Linked DNA regions of Geotalea uraniireducens. The protein of the gene in region 1 interacts with the protein of each later gene in a pairwise test. Links are inferred from orthologs where the notes say so. Each region holds a gene or a part of one and is shown in the gene's direction. Other genes may lie near its edges. The genes, in order: tsaE and rlmB.

The links.
Region 2: the proteins of tsaE (region 1) and rlmB interact in binary tests that used the Escherichia coli proteins (3 or more experiments, as listed by UniProt). The link is inferred for Geotalea uraniireducens from one-to-one orthologs.

Annotation. Positions count from the first base shown.
Region 1 is NZ_AP027151.1:2,493,788-2,502,197, reverse strand. The notes cover bases 1-2,860. They hold tsaE (tRNA (adenosine(37)-N6)-threonylcarbamoyltransferase complex ATPase subunit type 1 TsaE), read left to right. Parts: upstream 1-1,123; coding sequence 1,124-1,597; downstream 1,598-2,860. Other genes in these bases: QMN23_RS11690 (aspartate kinase), read left to right, coding at 1,680-2,860; QMN23_RS11700 (CBS domain-containing protein), read left to right, coding at 662-1,111; QMN23_RS11705 (NAD(P)H-hydrate dehydratase), read left to right, coding at 1-643. Also shown: more of QMN23_RS11690, read left to right, coding at 2,861-2,912; cimA (citramalate synthase), read left to right, coding at 2,968-4,554; QMN23_RS11680 (ComEA family DNA-binding protein), read left to right, coding at 4,551-5,141; QMN23_RS11675 (DHH family phosphoesterase), read left to right, coding at 5,552-6,628; rph (ribonuclease PH), read left to right, coding at 6,687-7,403; QMN23_RS11665 (XTP/dITP diphosphatase), read left to right, coding at 7,400-7,990. UniProt on the Escherichia coli protein: Required for the formation of a threonylcarbamoyl group on adenosine at position 37 (t(6)A37) in tRNAs that read codons beginning with adenine.
Region 2 is NZ_AP027151.1:2,199,668-2,210,838, forward strand. What follows is about bases 8,277-11,171. They hold rlmB (23S rRNA (guanosine(2251)-2'-O)-methyltransferase RlmB), read left to right. Parts: upstream 8,277-9,295; coding sequence 9,296-10,048; downstream 10,049-11,171. Other genes in these bases: QMN23_RS10230 (proline--tRNA ligase), read left to right, coding at 8,277-8,524; pyrF (orotidine-5'-phosphate decarboxylase), read left to right, coding at 8,550-9,269; aspS (aspartate--tRNA ligase), read left to right, coding at 10,576-11,171. In the rest of the region: QMN23_RS10205 (glycosyltransferase family 2 protein), read left to right, coding at 1-838; QMN23_RS10210 (tetratricopeptide repeat protein), read left to right, coding at 878-3,280; QMN23_RS10215 (polysaccharide deacetylase family protein), read left to right, coding at 3,286-4,056; QMN23_RS10220 (tetratricopeptide repeat protein), read left to right, coding at 4,056-5,636; ispG (flavodoxin-dependent (E)-4-hydroxy-3-methylbut-2-enyl-diphosphate synthase), read left to right, coding at 5,738-6,802; more of QMN23_RS10230, read left to right, coding at 6,812-8,276. UniProt on the Escherichia coli protein: Specifically methylates the ribose of guanosine 2251 in 23S rRNA.

The DNA of each region.
Region 1 (8,410 bases):
GATACCTCTTCCCGACGACGGGCAAGGTTTCCTGGGGTCCACTGCGCTGCCGGCCATTGTCGGGGCTTGGGAGGGCAAAGACAGCATTGCCATCGGTCCCGGGATGTCGTGGAATACCGCCACGGCCGAACTTGTCCGTCAGGTGATCAGGCTGGTCACGGCGCCTCTCGTCGTCGATGCCGATGGGCTCAACGCTCTTTCCGAGGAGGTTGAAGCGTTGGCGAACAAAAAATCGCCGACGGTCGTCCTTACTCCTCATCCGGGAGAGATGGCCCGACTGACCGGAGCCTCAATCGCCGAGATCGAGGCAGACCGGCTCGGCGTCGCCCGGGCTTTTTCCGTGCGCTATGGGGTATATGTGATACTCAAGGGGGCGCGGACGGTCGTGGCGGCTCCGGATGGTAGGCTGTCGATCAACGGGAGTGGCAACCCGGGAATGGCCTCGGGTGGGATGGGGGACGTCCTTACCGGCATTGTCACCTCCTTGCTTGGTCAGGGCTATGAGCCATTTACCGCCTGCCAGCTGGCGGTATTCATCCATGGTTACGCCGCTGACCTCGTAGCCGGCGAAAAGGGAGAGATCGGCATGTCCGCCGTTGATGTTCAGGAACATTTGCCCGTGGCATTTCGCAGTTTGAACTGACTTTTCAGGAGACAATTTATGCTTAAAGTACGAGACATAATGACAACCACCCTCGTGACGGTAAAGAGAGAGACTTCGATTCGCGAGCTTGCCGAGCTGTTCACTGCCCATCGCATCGGCAGCATTCCGGTTGTCGACGATGCCGGGAATCTTATCGGTATTGTCACCGAATCGGATTTGATCGAACAGGACAAGAGCCTCCATATCCCGACGGTAATCTCGCTTTTCGACTGGGTGTTCTACCTTGAGAGCGAGAAAAAATTCGAAAAAGAGCTGCAGAAAATGACCGGTCAGGCGGTTGGTGATATTTTCAACGCCGATGTCCAATCAGTGACGGCTGATACAACGGTCAGCGAAGTTGCCGATATCATGACAAACAAAAAGATTCATACCTTGCCGGTCGTTGATGGGGAAAAATTGATTGGTATCGTCTCGCGGATCGACCTCATTCGAACCATGATCGGTTAGGCGGGATTCTTGGTGAATCGATTCACTGCAAGCGCTGATGAGACAGTCAAGCTAGGCGAAGAATTGGGGAAACAGTTGGGACCGGGCAGCTTCATTGCCGTGTATGGCGATCTCGGTGCAGGGAAAACCCAGTTTGCCCGTGGTGTAGCTGCCGGTCTTGGCGTTGATCGAACGCAACCTATCACCAGCCCGACCTATACTTTGGTTAATGAGTATCAGGGGCGGCTCCCCTTTTATCATTTCGACCTTTATCGGCTGCACGACCATTACGACGTCGTAGAACTTGGTTTTGAGGAATACTTTTACGGCCAGGGGGTTTGCCTTGTTGAGTGGGCGGAGCGGATAACTGACACACTTCCTGCCCTACGACTGGATATCACCATCAGTCGAAGCGGCGAGAATGCCCGTCGATTCGAGTTTCAACCGTTCGGTTCTCTCTATGAGTCGATATTAAAAAAATGTTTTGACCACCATGGTGATTCCTGATATTAAGGGACGATGTTTGGCGTTTGTATACGATTGATGCACAGTTTGGAATTGTAAGAACAGCATAAAGGAGGGACGGTAGATGGCTCTGGTGGTCCAAAAATATGGCGGCACCTCAATGGGGACAATCGAGCGGATCCGCAATGTTGCCAAGAGGGTTGCCAAGACCTATGACGCTGGCAATGACATGGTAGTCGTTGTCTCGGCGATGTCGGGTGAAACTAATAAGCTGGTCGCGCTGGCCAATGAAGTGTGCGAGTTTCCTGATAACCGCGAATACGACGTCTTGGTGGCGTCGGGCGAGCAGGTTTCCATTGCTCTTCTTGCCATGTGCCTCAAGGCGATGGGCTATAAGGCCAAATCGTATCACGGCTGGCAGGTGCCGATCGTTACTGACAGTTCATACAGCAAAGCCCGGATTGAAAAGATCGAAGACGAAAATATTCGCGGCGATCTCAAAGATGGAACCATTGTTATTGTTGCTGGCTTTCAGGGGGTCGACAAGGGCGGTAGCATCACAACCCTTGGCCGTGGCGGTTCCGATACTTCGGCCGTTGCCTTGGCAGCAGCCTTGAAGGCCGATGTTTGCGAGATCTATACCGACGTCGACGGTGTTTATACGACCGACCCCAATATTTGCAGCGACGCCTGCAAGATCGACAAGATTTCGTATGATGAGATGCTCGAACTGGCCAGCCTCGGGGCGAAGGTTCTGCAGATCCGTTCGGTCGAGTTTGCCAAGAAGTACAATGTGGACATTCACGTCCGTTCCAGTTTTAATGATAATCAAGGGACAATGGTTACCAAGGAGGATAAGGATATGGAAGCAGTTCTCGTTTCGGGGATCGCCTACGACAAGAATGAAGCAAAGATTGCCGTCATGCATGTCCCGGACAAGCCGGGGATCGCGGCTAAACTGTTGTCACCTCTTTCCGATGCAAATATTTCCGTCGATATGATCGTTCAGAATGTCAGCGAAGACGGTTTTACCGACTTCACCTTTACCGTTACCAAGGCGGATTTCAAAAAAGCTCTGAATATTACCAAGGAAGCGGCTAAAGAAATCAACGCCAGCAATGTGACGGCGGATGAGAACATTTCCAAAATTTCCGTCGTCGGTGTTGGGATGCGTAGCCATGCCGGGGTCGCGACCAAAATGTTCCAGTCGCTGGCACAGGAAGGTATCAACATTCAGATGATTTCAACCTCGGAAATCAAGGTTTCCGTGGTGGTTGATGCGAAATATACTGAGTTGGCAGTGCGGGTGCTTCATGATGTATTTGGCCTCGCCGGTACGGCGGCCAAGGCCGAATGATCCTTACTTGCGTTAGCAGGCACGACAATGAACCGTTACTTGAAAAGGTGATCAGATGAATCTTGTAAAACTCTACGACACCACCCTCCGTGATGGAACTCAGGCAGAAGATATTTCGTTTCTTGTAGAAGACAAGCTGCGCATTGCCCATCGTCTCGACGAACTCGGTATCCAATATATCGAAGGTGGGTGGCCAGGAAGTAACCCGAAAGATGTCGCCTTCTTCAAGGATATCAAAAAAGAGAAGCTTTCCCAGGCGAAGATCGCTGCGTTCGGTTCGACACGTCGTGCCAAGATTACTCCCGATAAAGATCATAACCTCAAAACTCTCGTTCAGGCTGAACCCGATGTCGTTACCATTTTTGGTAAAACATGGGATTTCCATGTACATGAAGCGCTCCGGATTTCTCTTGAGGAGAATCTCGAGCTGATATTCGATTCGCTTGAATATCTGAAGGGGCGTGTCCCTGAGGTATTTTACGACGCCGAACACTTTTTTGACGGTTACAAGGCAAATCCCGAGTATGCCATCAAGACCCTCAAGGCGGCGGAAGAGGCAAAGGCCGACTGTATCGTTCTCTGCGATACGAATGGCGGGACGATGCCATTCGAACTCGTCGAAATCATCAAGGACGTCAGAAAGCAGATCAAGACGCCGCTCGGCATCCATACCCATAATGATTCCGAGTGCGCCGTTGCCAATTCCTTGCATGCGGTGGATCAGGGGATCGTTCAGGTGCAAGGGACCATCAACGGTTTCGGTGAGCGCTGCGGTAATGCCAACCTCTGTTCGATCATTCCTGCCTTGAAGCTGAAAATGGGGCTGGAGTGCATCAGCGACGATCAGTTGAAGAAACTGCGGGCCCTGTCCCGCTTCGTTTACGAACTTGCCAACCTTTCTCCCAACAAGCATCAGGCCTATGTCGGCAATTCGGCCTTTGCCCACAAGGGGGGCGTGCATGTCAGTGCCATTCAGCGCCATCCCGAAACCTACGAACACTTGCGTCCCGAGCTGGTGGGCAATATGACCCGGGTGTTGGTTTCCGACCTGTCCGGTCGGTCGAACATCTTGGCCAAAGCCGAAGAGTTCAATATCAATATGGATAGTAAGGATCCCGTCACTCTGGAAATCCTTGACAACATCAAGGAGATGGAGAATCGGGGGTATCAGTTCGAAGGGGCGGAGGCATCGTTTGAACTGCTGATGAAAAGGGCACTCGGCACCCACCGCAAATTTTTCTCGGTAATCGGTTTTCGGGTCATCGATGAAAAGCGCCATGAAGACCAGAAGCCGTTTTCAGAGGCTACCATTATGATCAAAGTCGGGGGCAAGGTGGAGCATACTGCCGCTGAAGGAAATGGCCCGGTCAATGCGCTCGATAACGCATTACGAAAAGCACTTGAAAAGTTCTATCCGAAATTGAAGGAAGTAAAGCTGCTGGACTATAAAGTCCGCGTCTTACCAGCTGGCCAGGGAACCGCATCGTCAATCAGAGTTCTCATTGAATCAGGCGACAAGGAGAGTCGCTGGGGGACGGTGGGCGTTTCAGAAAATATCATTGATGCCTCGTATCAGGCCCTTATCGATAGCGTTGAATACAAGCTTCACAAGTCTGAAGACGGTGAGGCCGTTTTGAAATGAATGGCCGTGCCAAGCGGCTGGCACTCACTTCGTTTGCCGCCTTGGCGCTCTTGCTCCAGTTGTACGATAAAAGCCACGGACCGTCCCCGGCAAAAAGGGATGCCGTGGCTTTTCTACATCGAACGCCCGGCAAGGCACTTGTAAAAGTCGCCGGAATACCAGAATTCTCAGGGATTTACCAAGTTTCGGTCCCGGCGACAATTGGTAGCGTCATGAAATTGTCGGTCCCTGCCGATTCATTGATTCTCCTCGACGATAGCGTTGGCCTACAGCGCGTTTGTGAAGGGGATGTTATAATATTCGATGTACAACATACCGGATATACACATGTTTCATGCGAGAGAATGTCGGCGCATGAACGTGTTACCCTTGGCATTCCGTTGGATCTGTCCAGCATGTCGAGGGCAGATTGGGAAGCTCTCCCCGGGATTGGTCCGGCAACTGCTCAATCAATTTTGGAGTACCGTCAACAGATTGGCGATTTTACCTCGTTTCGCCAACTCGGATTGGTTCCCGGGATCGGCCCGGCGACTATGTCACGACTTAAACCATATTTTTTCGGTTATATAACACCTTGCAATTATTAGACAATTATGTGTTGCTGGCGGCGTTGTGTATGATGAGCTTTTTGTCAAGTAAGATTGGCATATATGGTGAAATCCCCCAAGCACTTCTGTTGAATTTCAAATATGGGGGGATACCTTATGAAATGCCCGAAATGCAAAGGCCGGATGTTTGCGGAAAAATTCTACGATTTCGTGAGGTCCTTCGATGCGTGGAAGTGCACCTGTTGTGGCGAGGTAATCGATCCGACCATCCTTGCGAATCGTGCGAGAAACCAGAACGTGTTTCTTGGCTGATTAATAGTAGTTTGCGGTCGTAAAAAGAGGGGAAAGTCTACTTTCCCCTCTTTTTTTGTCTGCACAAGTCTGATACGAATCATGAGGCTGAGCGGCAGTTCTACTGGGTGGCTAATACTGGACTACTGGTGAGATTGATGGTTGAACAACGTTCGCTACAGACTACCAAGAAATTTGTTGATGAATTGTTAACTTGGGCAAGAGGGCGTGGGAAGATTCTGATAGTTGTTCATGATAACCCCGATCCCGATTGTCTTGCTTCTGCAATGGCATTACGGCATCTCTTCGTGATGAAGCTCAACCGGGAGGCAATCATCGCTTTTTCTGGGATGATCGGGAGGAGCGAAAATATCGTGATGGCCAAGGAACTCGAAATACCGTTGAAACCACTCACCATCTTGAATCTCCAGGATTTCTCCGTCGTGTGCATGCTTGATACTCAGCCCGGTACGGGCAATAATTCGCTCCCCTCTGGAACCAGGGTAGATGTCGTGATCGACCATCATCCCTTGCGTGAGACCAGCACGTTGTGCCACTGGGTTGATATCCGCGAAGATTATGGGGTGACAGCGACTATTTTGTATGAATACCTAGTTGTCCAAGACGTCCCGATCAGTACCAAGTTGGCTACCGCAGTCTATTATGCCATCAAGTCCGAAACACAGGATTTGGGCCGAGAGGCAAACAAGCCTGATCGGGATGCATATCTCCGGTTATTTCCGCTCGCCAACAAGAGACTTCTCTATGAGATTACCTATCCGAAACTACCGGTAGAGTATTTTCTTACGCTGAACCGTGCCATTGAAAACACTAGGCTTTATTCAAGCTTGTTGGTGACCGATTTGGGTGAACTTTCATTCCCGGAAATTGTTGCCGAAATGGCTGATTTGTTTCTCCGGCTGGAGAAGATTGAAGTCGTATTCGCTTCGGGTTGCTATAACAACGAAATCATTCTCTCTCTCCGCACCAATCGCTCCGATATCAATGCGGGAGAGCTCAGCAGGCGCATCGTCGCCGGTCTCGGACTTGCCGGCGGCCACGGCATGATGGCTGGTGGCAAGGTTTGTCTGGCAATGGGACGCGATGAGGTTGCCGAGCACCTTCTGCATCGGCTGCTCGCCGAGCTTTCCCTTGAAAAGGAGATTCCCGTAGCACTGGATGCCTCACACTACTCTCTTGGGGAAGACGCCGCCGCTAATCGGCTGGAGAGTTGACAGCCTAGCTTTGATCGTTTAACGTATAGCGCCCAATCCTGGTCAAGAGAGGTGAATTATGCGTGCGGATGGACGTGATGCTGCAAGTCTCAGGGATATCAAAATTGTCCGGAACTATATTAAGCATGCTGAAGGTTCGGTGTTGGTATCGTTTGGGGATACGAAAGTAATTTGTACCGCGTCAGTTGAGGCTAGTGTCCCGCCTTTTCTTCGGGGTAAAGGGAGCGGATGGGTAACCGCAGAATACTCGATGCTTCCCCGGGCTACCCATTCACGTTCGCCGCGTGAGGCGGTCAAGGGTAAAATCGGCGGCCGGACCCATGAAATTCAAAGGCTCATTGGTCGATCACTGCGGGCCGTCACAGATTTGACGCTCTTGGGAGAGCGAAGCGTTTTGGTTGATTGTGATGTCATTCAGGCCGATGGCGGGACACGAACAGCGTCAATAACGGGAGCCTATGTAGCTCTGGCCGATGCCTTGCGGGGGCTGGTCACTGAGGGGGCCATCGAAGCGATACCGCTACGTGAATCTGTCGCTGCTGTGAGTGTCGGCATTGTGAATGGCGAGGTTTTGCTCGATCTTAATTATCTTGAAGATTCGTCGGCTGAAGTAGACATGAATTTCGTGATGACATCCTCCGAGCGTTTTGTTGAAGTTCAGGGTACCGCAGAGCTCGAACCGTTTACGGTAAGCCAGATGGATGAGCTGCGTAACATGGCGATGCGCGGGATTCGTCAGCTGATTGCCATCCAGAATGAGGTTCTTGCAGAATGACACATCTTGTTATTGCCACGCGCAATAAGGGGAAAATGCGAGAGATTGCCGAACTCCTTGCCGGGATGGAGATTACGTTGCTGTCTCCCGATGACTTTGCCGAGTTTCCAGAGGTTGCTGAGGACGGGGAGACATTTGAAGAGAATGCAGTCAAAAAAGCCCGAAGTGCAGTTGTAGCTACCGGTCTTCCTTCTCTGGCCGATGATTCGGGTTTGATAGTTCCTCTCTTGGGCGGGCGCCCTGGGGTCTTTTCTGCCCGCTTTGCACGGGAAGGTGCATCGGACGGAGAGAATAACGATAAACTCCTCGCGGAACTGACGGGGTTTCCTTTAGCTGCGAGAAATGCGTCATTCTGTTGTGTAATTGCACTATGTTTTCCCGGTGGCGAATGCCTGATTTTCCGGGGAGAGCTTGCTGGGATGATTCTTGACCAACCGCACGGTAACGGGGGGTTTGGCTACGATCCGCTTTTCTATGTTGCCGATCAAGGGAAAACCCTTGCCGAACTGCCCAGCGAAGTTAAAAACCGGATAAGTCACCGCGGCAAGGCACTCGCTGAATTGAAAAAGTACTTGTTTTCTCCGTGATCGTATAAAATGCTTGCATGCCACGCACGGGTGTGTTAATTATACAAATTCCGACGGGGTGTAGCGCAGTCTGGCTAGCGCACCTGCCTTGGGAGCAGGGGGTCGGAGGTTCGAATCCTCTCACCCCGACCAGAACTGCGCCTGTAGCTCAGCTGGATAGAGCAACGGACTTCTAATCCGTAGGTCAGAGGTTCGAATCCTCTCAGGCGTGCCAAAAGAATAATATGGTGGCTATGGTGAAGGGGTCTAACACACATGACTGTGACTCATGCATTCGTGGGTTCAAATCCCACTAGCCACCCCATTTAAGACAAGCCCCGTGATAAACGGGGCTTATTCGTATGTGGCGCAGTTTTTTGCGAGAGTGGCGGAACTGGCAGACGCACTGGACTTAGGATCCAGCGGGCAACCGTAGGGGTT
Region 2 (11,171 bases), 290 kb from region 1 along the record:
GATTGCCACCGGCGGGATCGTCAGGGTACTCAATGGTTGTGAAGTGGAGGACGGCATCGTCAAGACCGTCCGGGCGCCGGGAAAGTGGCTCGAATGTTTTCAGACTGTCGAGTATACGAAAGGTTTTTTGTCGGGGCGGACCTCTTGGAATTACTTCCATAGTCTGCTGATTATTTCCGGGGCATTCGGCATCTTCCGCAAGGACATGGCGGTGGCGGTGGGCGGGTACCGGAAGAGTGTCGGCGAGGATATGGATCTGGTTGTGCGGCTTCATTGCCACTGCCGGGAACAGCGGATTCCCTACAAGGTGATCTTCGTGCCCGATCCGGTCTGCTGGACCCAGGTGCCGTCCGATCTCCGGTCACTGTTGAAACAGCGGAATCGCTGGCATCGAGGGTTGATTGACAGCCTTTGGCACAGCCGGAAAATGTTTCTCAATCCACGGTTCGGCATGGTTGGCATGTTCGGTTTCCCCTACTTTGTATTTGTCGAGGCGATGGGGCCGGCCGTCGAGCTCCTCGGTTACTTTGGCTTTGTCGTGCTCTTTCTCCTCGGCCAGGTGAATCGCGAGTTCGCACTGTTATTCTTCCTGCTGGCGGTGCTCTGGGGGACTTGGATCAATCTCGGGTCGATCCTGCTCGACAACTTGATATACCGCCGTTACGGGAGCTTGAGCGATATCCTGAAGCTCTGTCTCTTCGGCGTGCTGGAGTTTTTCGGCTATCGGCAGATTATTGTCATCGAGCGCTTGGTTGCGACGATCTTTTTCTGGCGGAAAGGCTGGGGTAAGGCCGCCCGGAAGCGAATCGATCGGGAAGAGGCGGATGCACTTGCCTGATTTGCTCGTTTCGACAATTCGCTGTCTTGAGGAGTGGCGATGACGGATTATCTGCATCTCGGCTTTTCCGCGCTGCAGCGTGGCGACTGCCAGGAAGCACTGAACATCTTCCGCCGGGCTCAGGAAGGTCAACTGAGCGCCCGAAGTTTTGTCGGACTGGGCGAGGCGTGGTATCGGCTCGGCGATCTGCCGACGGCTCGCTGGGCGTTCCATAAAGCACTGGCGCTCGATCCGGCCGAGCGCGATGCCACCCGGTGGGTGGCGAGACTGGATTCCTTGGCCGTCCCTCTTGTCAAGGGCGGTCAGCGCCGCTGCCGGTTTCGGGCCGCTACCGATTTTCTGCAGCTTAACGAGCAGGGGCGGTGGCGACGTTTCTTCGTTAAGGGGATTAACCTCGGGCTCGGTCTTCCCGGCTACTTCCCCGGCGAATACCCGATCGTCGGGGCTACCTACCGTACCTGGTTCAAACAGATGGAAGAGCTGGGGGTCAATTCGCTGCGGATTTATGCCGTGCATCCTCCGTCGTTTTACGAAGCCCTGGCCGACTACAATGAAGGGGGCGGGCGGCTGTTCCTTTTCCAGGGAATCTGGCTCGAACCACCAGAACAGAACGATTTCCGCGGGACGCATTTTTTGGCGTACTTGCGGCGGCAGATTCGCGAAGCTGTCGATGCCGTCTGCGGGGTTGCCGATTTCCCGGAGCGTCCGGGAATGCCCCACGGTGCATATCGCCGAGATGTATCGCCGTACACGGCGGCATTTGTGGTGGGCCGCGAGTGGGAGAGTTGCGCCGTTAAGGCGTTCAATGAATCCCACGGTCGTCGGATCGGCAGCTGGCGGGGCAGTTTCCTGGAGATTGCCGACGGGTCTCCTTTCGAGGTCTGGGCGACGGAGTGTTGCGATTATCTTCAGGACTATGAACAGTCGCGCTTCGGTTGCTGCCATCCGGTAACCATTATCAACTGGCCAACCCTCGACCCGCTGGCGCATCCTTCAGAGTCGACCTATGAACAGGGGCTGCGCTGGCAGGGGATCGAGGTGGACAGCGGCACCTGTAGCGAAAACGAGGATGTTGAAAGCTTCGACCCGGCCAAGATCGTCACCCGGCAGGGGGGCGGTTTTTTCGCCTCCTACCACGTTTATCCCTATTACCCTGACTTCCTGAACAACGACGATCCTACCGACCATCATCCCTACCGAAGCTACCTGCAGCGACTTAAGGATCATCATGGCCGGCAGCCGGTGGTGATTGCCGAGTTCGGGGTGCCAAGCAGTCGCGAACCGACCCATTGGCAGAAGAACGGTTGGCACCACGGCGGCCACAACGATGCAGCCCAGGGCGAGATTAACGGCCGATTGATGACGGATATCCGCGATGTCGGCATGGCGGGGGGGATGCTGTTCAGCTGGTTCGACGAATGGTTCAAGCGAAACTGGGTATTTTACCCATATGAATTGCCTGCTGACCGTAATCCCTGCTGGTTCAACCTGCAGGATGCCGAACAGTGCTACGGCCTGCTGGCAGCCTATCCCGGCTATCCGGGGAAATTGACGAATCTTGCCGGTAATCGCGATGAATGGCGCTCGGCCGAAGTCCTCTACGAACAACCTGCCGGCGGTCCTGCCGTTGCGTTTAACGATGGCAATGATCCGGCACGGACGCTTCGCCGACTGTCGGCCCAACATGACGAGGGATTCTTCTATCTGTTGCTGGAAACGGCCGGACCGATCGATTTCAGGCGGAGCAATTTCCTGCTTGGTCTCGATACCTGCGGTGCGGCGACCGGCGAGACCCGTCTGCCGTGTGGGGTGAACGCCTGGAGCCCGCTCGGCCTGTCGTTCGTTATTCATCTGGCGGGGGAGGGGCAAAGCCGGATTCTCGTCTGTCGCTCCTACGACAAGTATCTCAATGAGGGGACCGGCGCCGTGGCGCCCCGTCGTTCCGATCTCGGTGAGTGGGTGATGATGCAGAACATCACCAACCATCGCCGGATCAGCAAGGATGGCAGTCGATTCTATCCGGCACGGGTATTTTCGATGAGCGGACTACGTTTCGGTTCGCTCGACCCGCGGCGGTCGGACTACGATTCACTGGCAGACTGCCACGTCTCCGGAACGATGATCGAACTGCGGCTCCCTTGGGGGCTGCTCAATATCACCGATCCCAGTTCCCGGCAAGCGCTTTGGATCGACCCGGCGGGTAAAACCCGGACGACGACCGGAATAGCGGTGATTGCCGGCTCATTTTCGCCGTCAGGTAAAGGCTTACAAGCCCGAACAACCGGCCTGGAATCCAATCTGACCGATACGCTGCCGAGCGGTTTCGGTGTTTCGGCTGTCCGGCGCTATCAATGGGCCGGCTGGTCGCATCCACTGTACCATACATATCTGAAGCGAAGTTATGACGTTTATCGGGCGGCCCTCGCCCTGATCGCGGAGTGACCCGGATGAATCTCAATCGCCGCCAGTTTATCGTCTTGAGCGGTGCCGCACTTGCCTCCCTCACTCTGCCGTTTCGCTGCCTTGCCGCGGAGCGGGGCACGGTGCCGGTACTGCTCTACCACGATATTTCTAACCAGCACCGCGATCCCTATACGATTGCTCCGTCACTGTTTGCCGCCCAGCTGGAGTGGCTCCACCAACAGGGATATCGGGTGGTCACGGTCAGCGAAGCCTGTGCCGCACCACAAGATGAAACCGGACGGCTGGCAGTAATCAGCTTCGACGATGGCTATGCTTCGTTCATCAACTATGCGCTGCCGCTCTGCAAGGCATACAGTTTTTCGGCAACCATCGCCGTTATCGGCAATCTGGTCGGGAAATACATGGAGCGGGAAGGGCGTCGGCCGATGCTCAGCTGGGACGAGTACCGCTATCTGTCTGCCGAATGTTCAATAGAGATTGCCTGCCATACGTTTGGCCTCCATTCCATGGCAGCACTTGGCAAGCCGACGGTGTCGGCGCTGGCCGCGGACCTGTTCCGTTTCCAGCAGATCATCGAACACGAACTCGGCAAAAAGGCGTCTGTGTTGGCGTGGCCCTACGGGGTCTACCGCCCGGACTGGGTCGATGTAGCACGACAGGCCGGTTTTACCTATCTCCTGACATCTAATGAAGGCCTGTTGGGGCCGGGAACCGACTGGCTGGCAATTCCGCGACTGGCAATCAATAATAAGCTGGATTTGATTTCTTTTCAGCAATATCTGGGAGAGGATTGATGACGATGAAGGTGATGGCGGGAGTAATTGCGGCGCTGCTGCTGATATCCGGGATCGGCTATGCCGCGTCGCCGGCGGAAATGTTTCGGGCCGGCAATGTCGAGGAGGCGGTGAAGTTTTACCAGTTGGCGATTGCCAGTGCTTCTTCGGCACAGGTAAAAGCGGAATTTCACAAAGAGCTGGCCGATCTTTTTGCCGAAAAAGAGCAGTTTGCCAAGGCAGCTCCCGAATATGTCGCGGCTCTTGCCCTGTACCGTGGCTTCCCCGTCGAACAACGTGTTCAGATGGCGGTGCGTATCTCCTGGGGTGACCGTCTGGACGATGCGATTCGCGAGTTGCGCGCCGTGCTGGCCGACGACCCGACAAATGTCGTTGCCCGGATCGATCTGGCCCGGACATTGTCCTGGAAAGGCGCCCAGGATGATGCTCTCCGCGAAGTGACAATGGCTCTCGCCGCCCAGCCCGAAAATCGGGACGCGCTGCTGGTCAAGGCAAATGCCCTGCGCTGGAAAGGTGACTATGCCGAGGCCATCGCCATCTACCGGCAGCTCCTGGCCGGCGGTGAGAGTTTTGATGCCGAAGTCGGACTTGCCTATGCTTTGCTGCGCAGCGGGCACAAAGGTGAGGCGGTAAAAATCGCCCGGAGTCTGAAGCCTGCCTATCCGTATCAAGAACGGGACCTGAAAGGGTTGCTGGTTGAGATCGACAAGATTACCACCAGTACGGTTGACACACGCTACAGCTATTACAACGATACCGATAACAACCAGCTTAACCGCTATGGGGTTTCCTATAATTTTCACCAGCCGGCCTGGAATCTGGCGGCTGAATATCTGCATGACGATGCCCGGGACGACTACCGTCACCTCAGTGAAAACAGCCTGCTTACTGGCGGCTATCTGAAAGCGACCGACAGAATCAGTGTCGGCGCGGGGGCGGGGATCCATCAGGTCGATGAGGGGACAGGTACGACGCTCTTTTCCTGGCGACTTAATTCCGATTTTGAGATTGGCCGTGGCGTTGCCGGGGTCGGTGTTCACAAAGATCTGTTCAACGATACCGCCGAGCTGCTGGAAAACAAAATTCGCGTTCTGGCGGTTGATGGTTATCTTTCCCAGCGGCTGGCCAACCAGCTCACGCTCTACGGCCGTTATACCTATCGGAGCTTCTCCGATGCGAACCACGCCAACGATATCACGATCGGGCCAACGGTATCACTCTGGGAAAAGAATCCTACCATCCGTGCCGGCTATCGTTTCCGGTATCTCGATTTTGATCGTCAGAGCGGTGATGGCTATTTTGACCCCGAGAATTTCATGTCCCACCAGCTGATCGTTTCCCTTGATTGGACTAAGGATCGTTTCGGCCTCTTCCTGGAACCATACGGGGGCTTCCAATCATTCGACCGCTACGATGACCATACGGACAATCTGTTTGGCGGCATCACCGGCTCTATCAGTTATCGGCTGACCAACCGATTTCGCGGTGAAGTCAACGGCGAATTCGGTAACTACGCCCTCGGTACGGCAACCGGCTTCAAGTATTTTCTGGTCGGCACTCACCTTGCCTATTCCTTCTGATTGTTAGCCGTCCTCTTTCTGCTGGACGGCCCGGTGTGGCGGACTTTCGCGTCCCAAAGCCTGCTTGACTTTTCACCGTTATTCCGGCACTATGCCCCGTTATGAAAAGGGAGACCAGACAGATCAGAATCGGCTCCGTCGCCATCGGCGGGGGGGCTCCGTGTTCGGTGCAGTCGATGTGCAACACCGACACCCGGGATGTGGCGGCGACGGTCGCCCAGATTGGCCGCCTGGCAGCAGCCGGGTGTGAAATCGTCCGCTGCGCCGTCCCCGACATGGCCGCCGCCACTGCGCTTGGCGAGATCAAGCGCCAGAGTTCGATCCCGGTGATTGCCGACATCCATTTTGACTACCGGCTGGCGTTGACGGTGCTGGAGGGGGGGATTGACGGCCTCCGCCTAAACCCCGGCAATATTGGTGAACGCTGGAAAGTCGAAGAGGTGGTGCAAGCCGCCCGCGATCGGCTGGTCCCGATCAGGATCGGCGTCAATGCCGGCTCTCTTGAGAAGGAGCTCCTGGCCAAGTACGGGCATCCGACCGCCGAGGCAATGGTTGCTTCAGCCCTCGGGCATGTCAGGATTCTCGAAGAGCTGGGTTACGACCAGATCAAGATTTCCCTGAAAGCCTCCGACGTCAACAAGACAGTCGAAGCATACCGACTGTTGGCCCGGAAGGTCGATTATCCGCTCCATATCGGCATCACCGAGGCCGGGACGGTCTTTTCCGGGACCATCAAGTCGGCGGTGGGGCTCGGCATCCTCCTTGCCGACGGAATCGGCGATACGATGCGGGTCTCATTGACCGGCGATCCAGTCGACGAGGTGCGGGTTGCCTACGAGATTCTCAAGGCGCTCGGTTTGCGACAGCGAGGAGTCAACTTCGTCTCCTGTCCCACTTGCGGCAGATGCCAGATCGATCTGATCAAGGTAGCCGAAGAAGTTGAACAACGGATTGCTTCCATCGACGCGCCTCTGACCGTGGCGGTAATGGGCTGCGTCGTTAACGGCCCCGGCGAAGCGCGGGAAGCCGATGTCGGGATTGCCGGAGGGCGTGGCGAGGGGCTGCTGTTTCGTCATGGCGAAGTTGTTCGTAAGGTACCGGAACAGGAGATGGCTGATGCTCTGGTCGCCGAAGTGGAGAAGATGGCCAAAGAAAAATCCCTCTAGAGGTTAACTATGCGTTATTCCCAGTATTTCATCCCTACAGTGAAAGAGACCCCCTCTGATGCCGAGGTGATCTCCCATCAACTGATGCTGCGGGCAGGCATGATTCGCAAGCTGGCGGCCGGGATTTACAATTATTTGCCGTTAGGACTTCGCTCGGTCCGTAAAGTGGAAAAGATCGTCCGTGAAGAGATGAACCGAGCCGGTTCCATCGAGCTTCTCATGCCATCGGTGCAACCGGCCGAACTCTGGCAAGAATCGAAGCGCTGGGAACAATACGGCAAGGAGTTGCTCCGTTTCAAGGATCGCAAGGATGCCGAATTCTGCCTTGGCCCAACCCACGAAGAGGTCGTTACCGATATCGTGCGGCGCGAAATCAAGAGTTACCGTCAACTGCCGCTTAGTCTCTACCAGATCCAGACCAAGTTTCGTGACGAGATCCGACCTCGTTTTGGTCTGATGCGCGGCCGTGAGTTCATTATGAAGGATGCCTACTCATTTGACGTGGACGGTGCCGCCGCAGATATCTCCTATGACAAGATGTATCAGGCGTACCGGCGCATTTTTCAACGTTGCGGCCTGAACTTTCGGGCGGTCGAAGCCGATACCGGGTCCATAGGCGGCTCTTCGTCCCACGAATTCATGGTGCTGGCAGATTCGGGGGAGGACGCCATCGTTTCTTGTTCGGCATGCGAGTATGCGGCCAATGTCGAAAAGGCCGAGGCCCGGCCATTGCCGATAGAGCATGCCGAGCCGCGACCATTGGAGAAGATTGAAACGCCGGCGAAGCGGAGTGTCGAAGAAGTCACCGCTTTCCTCGGTATTCCCGCCTCGGCGCTAGTGAAGACGCTGCTGCTGGTGGCTGATGGTGAGCCGGTGGCTGCCTTGGTACGGGGCGACCATGACCTGAACGAGATCAAGCTGAAGCATCTGCTTGGTTGTGAAGAGCTGATGATGGCAGATGAGTCTCTCGTACAGCGGGTCACCGGTGCACCGGTCGGTTTTGCCGGACCGGTCGGCTTGTCGATCAGGATCGTTGCCGACCTGGCGTTGCAGGGGATGAAGAACTTTACCGCCGGGGCGAATGTCGCTGACATGCACCTCAAGAACGTCAACCCCGGGCGCGATTTCACTCCCACTACCTTTGCCGATATCCGGAATGTTGTCCACGGAGACCAGTGCCCCCGTTGCGCAGCCGGTCATCTGGAGGTGTGGCGGGGGATTGAAGTCGGTCATGTCTTCAAACTCGGCACCAAGTATTCCGATGCGCTCAAAGCTACTTACCTGGATAGTGACGGGAAGGAGCGAGTCGTTTTCATGGGCTGTTACGGAATCGGGATCGGTCGGACGGTTGCCGCCTGCGTCGAGCAGAATTACGACGAGAACGGTATCATCTTCCCGATTCCCATCGCACCGTTCCATTGCGTCGTGTCGGCCGTGAACGCCAAGGATGCCGAGGTGATGGCGGCGGCGGAAGAGCTCTACCGAACCCTCACGGAAATGGGCGTCGAAGTGTTGTTCGATGACCGGGACGAACGGCCGGGAATCAAGTTCAAGGATGCCGACCTGATCGGTATTCCACTCCGATTGGTTGTCGGTGCGAAAAACCTTGCCGAAGGAAAAGTGGAGCTGAAGGTCCGCAAAGGGGGCGAGGTGCAGTTGGTGCCGTTTGCCGACGCCGCGGCACGGATACAGACGCTCGTTAAAGAAGCACTTTCCTGTTAATGCTGCCACTGGAGATTTGCCGACCATGACCAGAGATGATGCCAGACAAAAAATAATCTTTGCCCTCGATACCAGCGATTTTGCCCATGTGCAGTATTGGGCGGAGACCCTGGCCGGCCGGGTGGGGATGTTTAAGATCGGTAAGCAGTTGTACACTGCCTGCGGGCCGGCTGCGGTCCGGATGATTCAGAAGTTTGGTGGTGAAGTTTTTCTCGATCTGAAATTTCATGACATCCCGAATACGGTGGCCATGGCATCACTTGAAGCGGCCCGGCTCGGAGTAAAGCTTTTCAACCTCCACGCGCTCGGCGGCTATGAAATGATGGCGCGCACCGTCGATGCGCTGGACAATGAATTCAAAGGGGCGGAGCGAGCCAAGGTGTTGGCTGTGACCATTCTCACTTCATCCAGTGACGAAACCCTTCGCCAGGTCGGCATTGACAAACCGGTGGCGGAAATGGTTGTCAGACTTGCCGAGTTGGCACAACGGGCCGGCATTGACGGCGTCGTTGCCTCACCTCAGGAAATCCCCCTGATTCGCCGGGCCTGCGGTGATGATTTTCTGATTGTTACCCCGGGAGTCCGCCCGGGGTTTGCCGCCCTCAACGACCAGAAACGGGTCATGACACCGGCAGAGGCGGTAAGGGCCGGTGGTGACTACTTGGTAATCGGTCGGCCGATTGGCGATGCTCCCGATCCGGCAGCAGCAGCCGAAATGATCCTGGAAGAAATTATTGCCGGTTAAGGCGGATTGATGAGCGAGGCTGCCTGATGAAAGACGAGTTGCTTTACGGAATCAATGCTGTCAGCGAAGCCCTTCGTGGAAAACGGAGGGCTTTCGAACTTTTTCTGGCCCGTGATGGTCATGACCGGCGGTTGGAGAAACTTCTTACCGACGCGGCGGCGAAGGAGATCGCGGTCCATCGCCGCAACAAGGCCGACCTCACCCGGCTCTGTGGCACCGAACATCATCAGGGGGTGGCGCTGCGGTTGGAAGGATTCCCTTACGTTGACCTTGATCAGTTTCTGGCCGATCAACGTTGCGCGGAGGACGACTCGCTCGTGCTTGCGTTGGACTGTATTCAGGACCCGCATAACCTTGGCGCGTTGATCCGTAGTGCGGCCTGTGCCGGAGCCACTGGCGTTCTGATCCCCAAAGATCGCGCTGCCCGGGTGACGGCGACGGTTGAACGGAGTGCTGCCGGGGCGACGGAGACGATTCCGATTGTTCAGGTGACCAACCTTGCCCAGACCCTTACCGAGTTGAAAGGAGAGGGGTTCTGGATTTACGGAACGGCCGACACTGCCGCTGCGTCACTGTATGAGCAGCGCTTTTCGGGCAAAGTCGTCGTAGTTATCGGGGCCGAAGGGGAGGGGATGCGGCCTTTGGTGCGTAAACAGTGCGATTTTCTCGTTTCGATTCCTCTACGGGGTGGGGTCAATTCCCTGAATGCGTCAGTAGCTGGCGGGGTAGTCCTTTTTGAAATTCTTCGACAACGGTTGATGGCTGCTGTGGGGAAATAGCCTGGCTGGCCAGCGAGGATAAAAAAAGGGGTTCGTGGCTGGTGCCGTGAACCCCTTGGTGTCAAGATGGTGCCGGAGGTCGGAGTCGAACCGACATGCCCTTGCGGGCGCCGGATTTTGAGTCCGGTGCGTCTACCAATTTCACCACTCCGGCGAAAAGCTCACGAAGTATAGCTAATGAAAAGTGAAGCGTCAAGAGTGAAATGGTCAGCATAATTTTCTGAAAAAGATATTGACAGCGTCTGCACCATTTGCTATAAGTCAAATCTCTTTGAAATGGGGCTGTAGCTCAGTTGGGAGAGCGCTTGAATGGCATTCAAGAGGTCGTCAGTTCGATCCTGATCAGCTCCACCAAGTATCAAAAGGGTTAGCGGAAACGCTAACCCTTTTTTCGTTCGAACGGTTTTCCCTTGTAGGCAATTTCTGCTGACAGTTTGCGCGGTAAGATATCTATTAGCCCTTGAACTAAATGGGGGCATTAAGTATACTTGACCGGTTTTAAGTGACGATTGAGGAGGCTTGGACCTATGGCAGATATTATTGGAGATTGGAAGCGGAGCCATTATTGCGGTGATCTGACAGCCGACGATGCCGGTAAGACTGTTACCCTGATGGGGTGGGTGATGCGACGCCGTGACCATGGCGGGCTGATTTTTGTCGATCTGCGCGATCGTGAGGGGATTGCCCAGGTCGTCTTTGACCCGGCAAGGAATGTCGAGGCGCATGGGAAGGCCGAGTCAATCCGGAACGAATATGTCGTTGCGGTTACCGGTGAGGTGATTCGCCGCCCCGAGGGCACGATTAATCCGAACATGAAGACCGGCGAAGTCGAGATTCTTGTCACGGATTGCAAGCTTCTCAATCGTTCGAAAGCACTGCCGTTTACCCTTGACGATTACGTCGATGTAGCGGAAAACCTGCGGCTGAAATATCGCTATCTCGACCTTCGCCGTCCCGCATTACAGGAAAATCTCATATTGCGGTCGAAGGTTGCCCAGCTAACTCGCCAGTATTTGACAGAACAGGGCTTCCTTGAGATTGAAACGCCTTTCTTGACCAAATCGACTCCAGAAGGTGCTCGCGATTTTCTTGTCCCCTCCCGTATTAACCAGGGCAGCTTTTA